DNA from 2 places in the Mesorhizobium sp. M0894 genome. Region 1 is predicted to be linked to the other one. Evidence: predicted binding sites of a transcription regulator. Region 1 holds the regulator's gene; the other holds the start of a gene.
What was found. The regulator LexA, encoded in region 1, represses DNA repair genes until DNA is damaged. The targets are predictions, from matches to a motif close to TGTTCNNNNTGTGTTCNG.
Positions count from the first base shown of each region.

Region 2: the regulator LexA is predicted to act here: its motif matches at 2,193-2,210, upstream of NKH91_RS27580 (YifB family Mg chelatase-like AAA ATPase).

Region 1 covers NZ_JAMYOG010000002.1:299,744-304,971, forward strand. Annotated here, with positions in the region: gene NKH91_RS04770 (molybdopterin molybdotransferase MoeA) at 1-135, shown strand, start outside; gene NKH91_RS04775 (hormone-sensitive lipase) at 143-973, opposite strand; gene kynU (kynureninase) at 1,069-2,316, opposite strand; gene lexA (transcriptional repressor LexA) at 2,788-3,519, shown strand; gene NKH91_RS04790 (ComEC/Rec2 family competence protein) at 3,513-5,228, opposite strand, start outside.
Region 2 covers NZ_JAMYOG010000020.1:50,553-55,780, reverse strand. Annotated here, with positions in the region: gene NKH91_RS27595 (glycosyltransferase) at 1-601, shown strand, start outside; gene NKH91_RS27590 (GtrA family protein) at 609-983, shown strand; gene gshB (glutathione synthase) at 1,200-2,141, shown strand; gene NKH91_RS27580 (YifB family Mg chelatase-like AAA ATPase) at 2,302-3,834, shown strand; gene NKH91_RS27575 (hypothetical protein) at 3,834-4,250, shown strand; gene NKH91_RS27570 (GNAT family N-acetyltransferase) at 4,133-4,441, shown strand; gene NKH91_RS27565 (malate synthase G) at 4,643-5,228, opposite strand, start outside.

The DNA.
Region 1 (5,228 bases):
GTGGCGACGCCGTTCGGCATCCAGGACTCCTCGATGCTGAAAATGCTGGCCGATGCCAACGGGCTGATCGTCCGTGCGCCGTTCACGCCCGCCGCGGCGGCGGGCGCCGCCTGCGACGTGCTGATGCTACGCTGAACCTGCCTCACTCCGAGATCAAGGTCCGGGTCAGCGGATGGTCTGGATCGGCCAAACCGTCGATGATGTTGAAATGATGCCGGTCAGGCTCGACCACCGAACTGGTCGCGGCACCCAGGCCGATCCAGATATTGGCCAGCAACGCGCTCTGGCGCAGGAATTCGGCGCGCTCGCCGCCGCCGGCCCAGCAGGTCAGGCGGGCCTTGTCCATCGGGCGCAGCAGCACCGGGCTTTCGGCCTGCGCCTCGGCCTCATCGATCGCCAGCGTCTCGTTCATGCCGGTGCGCATGATCGGGCGCAAATCGTGCACACCCGAGATCGATACGACATGGCGAATGCGCCGGACAATTTCGGGCGCCAGCGGCGTCGTCGTCGTAACCATCCGGCTAACAAGATGGCCACCGGCCGAGTGTCCGGTCAGCATCAGCGGCCCTGCGACCATCCCCGCCGCCTTGCCGATCGCCGCGCCGACTTCCTTGACGATGCCGCCAATGCGCATCTGCGGACAGAGCGTGTAGGACGGCATCGCCACGGCATAGCCGCGATCAACAGCGCCAGCGGCAAGATGCGACCAGAAACTCTTGTCGAATGCCATCCAGTAGCCGCCATGGACGAACACCACGAGCCCCTTGGGCTTGGTGGCCGGCAGGAAAAGATCGAGCCGGTTGCGTGGGCCATCGCCATAGGCCATGTCGAGCCGCGCCCGGCCCTCGGTCGAAAGCACGTCGCGAAAAACCCGCGCGGGCTCGACCCAGGCCGCCGGCCAGCGATCGCTGCCGGCTATGTTGGCGCCGTTGGCATAGGCGTTGTCCCAATCGGCAATGTGACGTTCGAACACCCTGCGCCCTCCCCTGGCAATATGGCCTTGCAACGACCGTGAGCATCGCGCGGCGCGTCGTCGCCAGCCTCACGATTCCAGCTCTCGCATCAATCTCAAGTGACAGCCGCCTTGATGGCGAAGCGCGCATCCTTCCACGCACCGGTGCGCAGGATGTCCTCAAGCACTTCGACGGCCTGCCAGACATCGGCATAGCCGACATAGAGCGGGGTGAAGCCGAAGCGCATGGTCGATGGCGCGCGAAAATCGCCGATCACGCCACGTTCGATCAGCGCGCGCATGATCTGGTAGCCATGCTCGTGCATGAATGAAATCTGGCTGCCGCGTTTTTCCCCGTCGCGCGTGCTTTCGAGCGTTAGCCCGTAAGTGCCGCACTTTGCCTCGACAAGCTCGATGAACAGATCGGCCAGCGCGATGCTCTTCTTGCGCACCGCCGTCATGTCGACATCGTTCCAGATGTCGAGCGCGCCCTTCAGCGTGCGCATAGACAGGACCGGCTGGGTGCCGCACAGAAACCGGCGGATGCCGGTGCCGGCCGCATAGCCTGGCTCGAAGGCGAAGGGCCGTGCATGGCCCCACCAGCCGGTGAGCGGCTGCTGGATGTCGGCAAGATGCCGCTCAGCCGCATAGATGAAGGCAGGCGCGCCCGGTCCGCCATTCAGATATTTGTAGGTGCAGCCAACGGCAAAATCGGCGTTCGCCGTGTCGAGCTCGACTGGCATCGCACCGGCGGTGTGGCAGAGATCCCAGACGATCATCGCCCCGGCTTCCTGGGCCCTGCGCGTCAGCGCCGGCATGTCGCGCAGTTCGCCCGACTTGTAGTTGACGTGGTTGACCAGCACCACGGCGGTGCGTTCGTCGATCAGCTCTTCGATGCTCGGCGCGTCGACCCCCGAGAGGCGCAGCAGCGTATCTTTTCGCGTCGAAACCACACCCTCAGCCATGTAGAGGTCTGTCGGAAAACTGTCGCCCTCGGCGACGATGACCTGCCGCTCCGGCCGCATGGCCATGGCGGCGTGCAGCAGCTTGTAGATGTTGACCGATGTCGTGTCGCAGACCACCGTCTGGCCGGCCGCGGCACCGATCAGGCGCCCGAGCTGGTCGCCAAGTTCGAGCGGCATGTTGAACCAGCCGGCCGTGTTCCAGGCGCGGATGAGATCATGCGCCCATTCTTCGGTCACTGCCTTGCTCAATTCATCGAAAGCGGCACGCGAAGCGGCCCCTAGCGAATTGCCGTCGAGATAGATCACTCCTTGCGGCAGCACAAAGCGGTCCCGCATCGCGCGCAGCGGATCTGCAGCATCCATCGCCCTTATGGCCACGAGATCGGGAATTCCTGTCATGATTTGTCTGCTCCCCAAGATTCACCGCAACGCCGGACACGCATCGACGGCATCCATCGGTCACGAGCGGTTCTCCATTACCTGGTATCGCGCAGCAAGGCTCCACCGGCGACAAGTTGCCTGACCATGCGGTGGAAACCAGGAGCCAAGCCAACCCAAGGTTGGCGTTTTGAGTTCGTTTCGTTCACGGTGCATTGACCAAACCGCACAGTCGATACGGCTTCAATTCCGTGCCCCTTTGCCGGCTGACGGCCGATACCAGTGCCGCCTTCTGGAAACCCAGAGGCCGCAAACGAAAGCAGAATCAAGGCGATGAGGCCCGCGGCGGTGAAAATGCAGCGTCCCGGTTTGGCGAGTGGTATCGTTACCCGAGCCCTAACACATTCATTAAACTTTAAACAGTTGCGGAACACAACTGGAACAGATAGTGTTTGTTCTGGGTTTGTTTTTCTGATTCTGTTGGGGGTCGCTATGCTGACACGCAAACAACACGAACTGCTTATGTTCATCCACGAAAGGCTGAAGGAAAGCGGTATCCCGCCCTCCTTCGACGAGATGAAGGAAGCGCTCGACCTGGCTTCCAAATCGGGAATCCACCGGCTGATTACGGCGCTGGAGGAGCGCGGCTTCATTCGCCGTTTGCCCAACAGGGCCCGTGCGCTGGAGGTGCTGCGCCTGCCCGATTCGATCGCCCCCGGCCTCAATGCGGCACGCAAGTTCTCGCCGAGTGTCATCCAGGGCAGTCTTGGGCAAGGTCCTCGGCAAGGCAAGCCGACATCGTCGCGCGTCCCTGCAGCCGGCAATGACGACGATGTCGTCGCCGCCGTGTCTATCCCGGTGATGGGCCGCATCGCCGCTGGTGTGCCGATCGATGCCATCCAGCACCAGACGCATTCGATCTCGGTGCCGCCGGACATGATCATGGGCGGCGAGCATTATGCGCTCGAGGTCAAAGGCGATTCGATGATCGAGGCTGGCATTTTCGACGGCGACACGGTGATCATCCGCAATGCCGATACGGCGAGCCCCGGTGAGATCGTGGTGGCACTGGTCGACGAGGAAGAAGCGACGCTGAAGCGGTTCCGCCGCAAGGGCGCCTCGATCGCCCTGGAAGCCGCCAATCCGGCCTACGAGACGCGCATCTTCGGACCAGACAGGGTCAAGGTGCAGGGCAAGCTCGTTGGGCTGATCCGCCGCTACTGAGCTGCGCCCTTGGCGCCGGCTTTTGGCTTGTCGGCTCTGCGGTATGGCGGCATGCCCCGCGCCGCGCGTGAAAATTTCCGCTGCACGTGCCAGGGCCGGTATGATTTTTCGACGGCGAAGCGGATTTCGGCGCGTGTTGCCGCTTGTGGATCGAAATAGACGGCCGCACTTCCCGCGCGCGCCAGTTGCCGTTTGGTGACGACGAGGACCAGCCGGTCGTAGTAGCAGGGATTATGGGCGGTGGCGTCGTCGATGACGATCAAGCTGGCAAAGGCGCAGGCTGGCCGTGCAGTTTCGCGGTCATTGGCTAGCGCGATGATCGCGCCGGATGGATGCCTGGCAAGGCAGAGACCGTCCGTGCAAATGAACGGCATGCCCGGCGGTAAGTCGGCCGGATCGGCAATGTCGAATTGCGGATCGTTCTTTCCAGGTGTTTCCGGCGCGACGATAGCCTCTGATGTGAGCGCGCGTTTCCAGTTGTCGATGGTGAACTCATTCGGGCGTGCCCGGTTGACCGCGAGTTCCCCGCTGCCGATCGGCAGCGCGACGAGCCGTGCGTCCTCCGAGATCAATACATCGGGTACGCGCGTCTGCGTTGTCGTTAGCAAGCCGGCGAGCGCAAAAGGAAGGGCCACGAGCCGCAACCAGGTCGTCGCCATGCTGGCAATGACGAGGGCGATCGTCACCAAAAGGACAGATCTCAGCGAAATCAGCCCGACCGCATCGATCGGCGAGCGCTCGGAGATCCACCCGGACAGGGCGATCATCGCCGTCAGCCCCTTGCCCATCACGTAGAGGAAAGGCCCATCCGCGCCGAACGGCATCGCCAGCGCACTGAGGACGGCGAAGGGCATGACGACCAGTGAGACAATAGGCATGATGGCCAGATTGGCGAACAGGCTGAGCGGCGCCACGCGCTGGAAATGCCATATGGCGAAAAGCGCCGTGGCGCTCCCTGCAATGATCGAGGTCATCGCCAGGCCGCCCATGCCCAGCAGTACCTTTCTAGTGGCAAAGCGTAGCGGCGACCGCCGGGGCGGCGGCGTGGTGGCCCCGCCGGCGCGGTAATCGGACCAGCCTGCATAGGCGCCGACAAGGGCCGCCGTCGCGGCGAAGGACATCTGGAAGCTCGGACCGACCACCTCGTGCGGCGACACCAGAATGACCGCGATGGCCGAGATCGCCAGGTTGCGCATGGTGAGCGCGGCCCGGTCGAACAGCACGGCGATAAGCATCACCGCCAACATGATGAAGCTGCGTTCGGCCGCCACCACAATGCCGGAAAAGACGAGGTAGGCCGCAATCGAAAAAAGCGCGGCGGCCGCCGCGTATTTCTTGACCGGCCGTCGCGATGAGAAATCGGGAAACAGCGCAAAGGCGCCGCGCAGCAGCGCCATAATGGTGCCGGCGACCAACGCCATATGCAGCCCCGAGATGGAGATGATGTGGTAGATGCCGGTACGCCGCATCGCTTCGTTGATCTCCTCGGGAATGCCAGCGCGCACGCCGACGATCAGCGCAGCAGCAATCTCGCCCTCGGCGCCGCCGATGCGGCTGCGGATATGGTCGGCGATGGATTCGCGCGCGTCTTCGATCGCGGAAGAAAGCCGCGCGGCAAACGGCATGCTGCCCGACGACACGACTTTCGGATTGCCGAGAAAAAAGCCGCTGCCGCCGATACCGGCAAAATAGCTGTCGAAGGAGAAATC
Region 2 (5,228 bases), on a different contig from region 1:
CATCTTCAACAGCCTCTACAAGCGGCTGTTCGGCTCGGACTTTACCGATATCTTCTCGGGGTACCGCGCCTTCACCAGGCGCTTCGTCAAGAGCTTTCCCGCCGTTTCCGGCGGTTTCGAGATCGAGACCGAAATGTCGGTGCACGCCTCGCAGCTCAAATTGCCGGTGAGCGAGATCGGGCTCGACTATGGCCGCCGGCCGGAAGGCTCCTCGTCGAAGCTGTCGACCTTTCGCGACGGCGCGAAGATCCTGTGGATGTTCGCCATGCTGATGAAGGAGACACAGCCGCTGCGTTTCTTCGGCGCTTTTTCGGTGTTCTTCCTGGCATCGAGCCTGTTCCTGATGGCGCCGGTGCTGATCGAGTTCGCCGAAACCGGGCTTGTGCCGCGCATGCCGACCTGGGTGCTGTCGGTCGGGCTGCTGCTGCTGTCGATGCTGGCGGCGGTGACCGGGGTAATCCTCGATTCGGTGTCGCGCGGCCGGGCCGAGCAGAAGCGCATCTTCTATCTGTCGATGCCTTCCGGTCGCGTCGAACGTGACCGTGCAAGCGCCCTCGCGACTTTGAAGGCCGGACCGGGCAAGACCCCGCGCGCGGCCTAGAGCCTGAATGGGACGCCTCGCCCGCTTCATTTTCGCCGGCGGCGTCGGCTTCGTCGCCGATGCGGCGGCGCTTTGGCTGGTGCTGACGATAGCGCCGCTCGGACCATTCGCGGCTCGCATCATTTCGATCGGTTTTGCCCTGTCCGTCACCTGGTTGATCAACCGCCATCTGACGTTTTCGCCTTCCAGCCGCGGCATCGCGCAAGAGGGCGCACGCTATGGCGGCGTCGGCATTGCCACCAGCGTCGTCAATTATCTCGTCTATTGCGCCATCCTGTTCGCGCTGCCGACGGTGTCGCCGCTCATCGCCCTTGCGGTCGCCTCGCTGATTGCCATGGCGCTGTCCTTCCTCGGCTATTCCAAGCTGGTCTTCGATCGCTGACGGCACATCGCATTGGGATCTGCGCCAAACGAAGCGCAGCCTCATCATGACCTTGGCCGATTGGCAGAAGCCGCCGATTTCCTTATATCGCTGTCGTCGATGCATCGGCGCGAAAATCGGAATCGATTTTCGGACAGCACGATGCATGGATTCAAAAGTGTTGGAGCGTACTTTGTGCATCCAAGTGGATCGCTGCAAGTGCGCCGGAGAGCTGCCATGCCCCTGAAAGTCGCCGTCCAGATGGACCACATCTCCACCGTGTCGATTGCCGGCGACACGTCGTTTGCGCTGTCGCTGGAAGCGCAGCGGCGCGGCCACCAGCTGTTCCACTACACGCCCGACCGGCTGTCGCTGCGCGACGGCAAGGTGTTTGCCCGCATCGAGGCGATGCAGGTCCGCGACGAGAAGGGCAGCCATTATTCACTGGGCGAAGAAATCCGTACCGATCTTTCGGAGATGGACGTCATCCTTTTGCGGCAGGATCCGCCCTTCGACATGAACTACATCACCACCACGCATATCCTCGAGCGCATCCATCCGAAGACGCTGGTGGTCAACGACCCGGCCTGGGTGCGCAACAGCCCGGAAAAGATCTTCGTCACCGAATTTCCCGACCTGATGCCGGACACGCTGATCACCAAGGATCCGCTCGAAGTCGCCGCCTTCCGCAAGGAGTTTGGCGACATCATCGTCAAGCCGCTCTACGGCAATGGCGGCGCCGGCATCTTCCACCTGCACGAGGCCGACCGCAACCTCGCCTCGCTGCTCGAAATGTTCGGCCAGATGTTCCGCGAACCCTACATCGTGCAGCGCTACCTCAAGGAGGTGCGCGCCGGCGACAAACGCATCATCCTGATCGACGGCGAGCCGGTCGGCGCCATCAACCGCGTGCCGGCCGAGCACGATTCGCGCTCCAACATGCATGTCGGCGGCCGCGCCGAAAAGACCGAGCTGACAGAGCGCGAACGCGAGATCTGTGCCCGCATCGGCCCGTGGCTGAGGGAGCGCGGCTTCATCCTCGTCGGCATCGACGTCATCGGCGACTACATGACCGAGATCAACGTGACCTCACCGACCGGCATACGCGAAGTGAAGCGCTTCGGCGGCGCCGACATCGCCAGCCTGTTCTGGGATGCGGTGGAGGGCAAGCGTAACTAGTCTCGCTTCGGAGCGGCCGCGTTGCAACCCATTGGAGCCGCTGCGTTCAGCCGTTCCCCAAATGTTCTTGCCTTCGCCGGAAATCTGTGGTTGTCTCCGGTGACGCCGTTCGCGGCATGATCGCAAGGGCTTGGGGCAAGCCTGCAGCCGGGGTGAAGACATGGTGGCGCGGGTTCGCACGGTTGCTTTCCAAGGCATCGAGGCCGTGCCGGTCGACGTGCAGGTGATGATCGCGCCGGGCAAGGTCAACATGCACATCGTCGGCCTGGCCGACAAGGCTGTAGCCGAAAGCCGCGAGCGGGTGCAGGCGGCGCTGCATGCATCCGGCCTGTCGATGCCGTCGAAGAAGGTCACCGTCAATCTGGCGCCTGCCGATCTGCCCAAGGAGGGCAGCCATTACGATCTGCCGATCGCGCTCGGTTTGATGGCGGCACTCGGCGCCATTCCGGGCGACATGCTGGCCGGCTATGTCGTGCTTGGCGAATTATCGCTCGACGGCACCATTGCCGCGGTGGCCGGCGCGCTGCCGGCGGCGATCGGCGCCAATGCCGAAGGCAAGGGCCTGATCTGCCCGTTCGCCTGCGGGCCGGAAGCGGCGTGGGCCGGCAAGGATTTCGACATATTGGCGCCGCGCAGCCTGATCGCCATCGCCAATCATTTTCGCGGCACGCAGGTCCTGTCGCGGCCGGAAGCCGGCATCCATGCTTCGGCGCGCGACCTGCCCGACCTTGCCGACATCAAGGGGCAAGAGACCGCCAAGCGGGCGCTGGAGGTGGCGGCAGCCGGCGGCCACAATCTGCTGATGGTCGGTCCGCCCGGGTCCGGCAAATCGATGCTGGCGCAGCGGCTGCCGTCGATCCTGCCGCCGCTTGCGCCGAAGGAATTGCTCGAAGTCTCGATGATCGCGTCGGTGGCCGGCGAACTCGGCGAAGGAAAGCTCACCGACCGGCGGCCGTTCCGCGCGCCGCATCATTCGGCCTCGATGGCGGCGATGGTCGGCGGCGGCTTGCGCGTGCGGCCGGGCGAGGCCTCGCTTGCCCATCACGGCGTGCTGTTCCTCGACGAGTTTCCCGAATTCTCGCCGCAGGCGCTCGATGCGCTGCGCCAGCCGCTGGAGACCGGCGACTGCATGATCGCGCGCGCCAATCATCGCGTCACCTATCCGGCGCGTATCCAGCTTGTCGCGGCGATGAACCCGTGCCGTTGCGGCATGGCCGGCGAGCCGGGCTATCGCTGCCTGCGCGGCGACCGCTGCCGCACCGACTACCAGGCGCGCATTTCCGGCCCGCTGCTCGATCGCATCGATCTCAGGATCGAGGTACCGGCGGTTTCGGCCAGCGATCTGATCCGGCCGGACCGGGCGGAGAAGAGTGCAGCCGTGGCACTGCGCGTCGCCCGTGCCCGTACGATCCAGCGTGAGCGTTTCGAACGGCTCGGCGCGACCTCCGCCACCACCAACGCGCATTGCTCACCGTCGGTTATCGAGGAGATCGCCATGCCCGATGCCGCCGGCCTGTCGCTACTGAGGGACGCCAGCGAAAAGCTCGGCTTTTCGGCAAGAGCCTACCACCGCGTCTTGAAGGTGGCGCGGACGCTGGCCGATCTCGAGGCCAGCGAAACGGTCGGCCGCATCCATCTGGCCGAGGCGATTTCCTACCGCATGAGCTCGGAGCGGATGGCACAGGCGGCGTAGTGCTTCTGCTGCTCGCTGGAAGTACGGTTGCGGGTTCGCGCCCGATGATCGCATATGTTACGGTCATGCACCTAACCGGGGCTGAGGCGGGGATGATTTCTGTTTCGCCGGCACGCAGTGCCGAAGACTTCGAGACCATGGCCGGGCTTTGCCGCAAGCTTGCACAATGGGATGTCGACGCCGTGCAGCCTTACGGCGTCTCGGAGGAGGACGTGAGGACCATCTTCCACCCCGAAAGGAGCGGCAGTTCGCTGGCAGCGAAGTTCGGCGCGCCAGATGCCATGGCGTTTATCGCGCGATCGGAGAACCTACCGGCGGGCTGCCTCGCCTTGACCAGTTCGACGACCATACGGCGGAGATTCACAAGTTTTTTGTCGACGCGTCGTTTCGCGGAAAAGGAATCGGCCGGGCGCTGATGGGGGCCGCGCTGGCGGAGATCCGGAAAGGCCGAATCCGGACGGTATTGATCCACACGACGTTCTACATGAAAAACGCCATTGCCGTGTATGAGTCGTTCGGCTTCAGGCCCTGCCCGCCCTTCCGTGAAACCCCGGAGCCGGTCAGACATACCGATATTTTCATGTCGTGCTCGATCTCGCCCGCGTGAGGTTAGAGGCAGCCGCGGTGTGGAGGACGCGGCGTCCCTCGACTTGCCCTATTTTTGGAAATCGAACCTGGGCCCCGATGATCCTCTTCCTGAGGCGCATCGTCAGAATGGGCGTTGGCGCACTTCATGCAGGACCCCTCCCGGCCCTTCGGGTCACCCTGCCCTCAAGGGGAGGGGGACGCCGGCTCCCGCGCCTTCGCTTCAGGCGCCTTGCTTCGCCTTCAGTTCCAGCCGCCGCGCGTGAAGGACCGGCTCGGTGTAGCCGTTGGGCTGGACGCGGCCCTTGAAGACGAGGTCGCAGGCAGCAAGAAACGCGATGGACTTGTCGAAGTCCGGCGCCATCAGCCGGTAGAGCGGATCGCCATGGTTTTGGCGGTCGACGATTGCCGCCATGCGTTTCATCGTTTCCATCACCTGGTCGGGCGTGCAGACGCCGTGATACAGCCAGTTGGCGATGTGCTGCGAAGAGATGCGCAGCGTAGCACGGTCCTCCATCAGGCCGACGTTGTTTATATCTGGCACTTTCGAACAGCCGACGCCCTGGTCGATCCAGCGCACGACGTAGCCCAGAATGCCTTGCGCGTTGTTGTCTAGCTCCTTCTGGATGTCTTCAGGCGACCAGTTCGGCCGCCTTGCTACCGGCACCGACAAGATGTCGTCGAGCCTGGCCTTGGGCCGGCTTTTCAGCGCCTTCTGCACGGCCTGGACATCGACCTTGTGGTAGTGCGTGGCGTGCAGGGTTGCCGCCGTCGGCGACGGCACCCAGGCGGTGTTGGCGCCGGCCTTA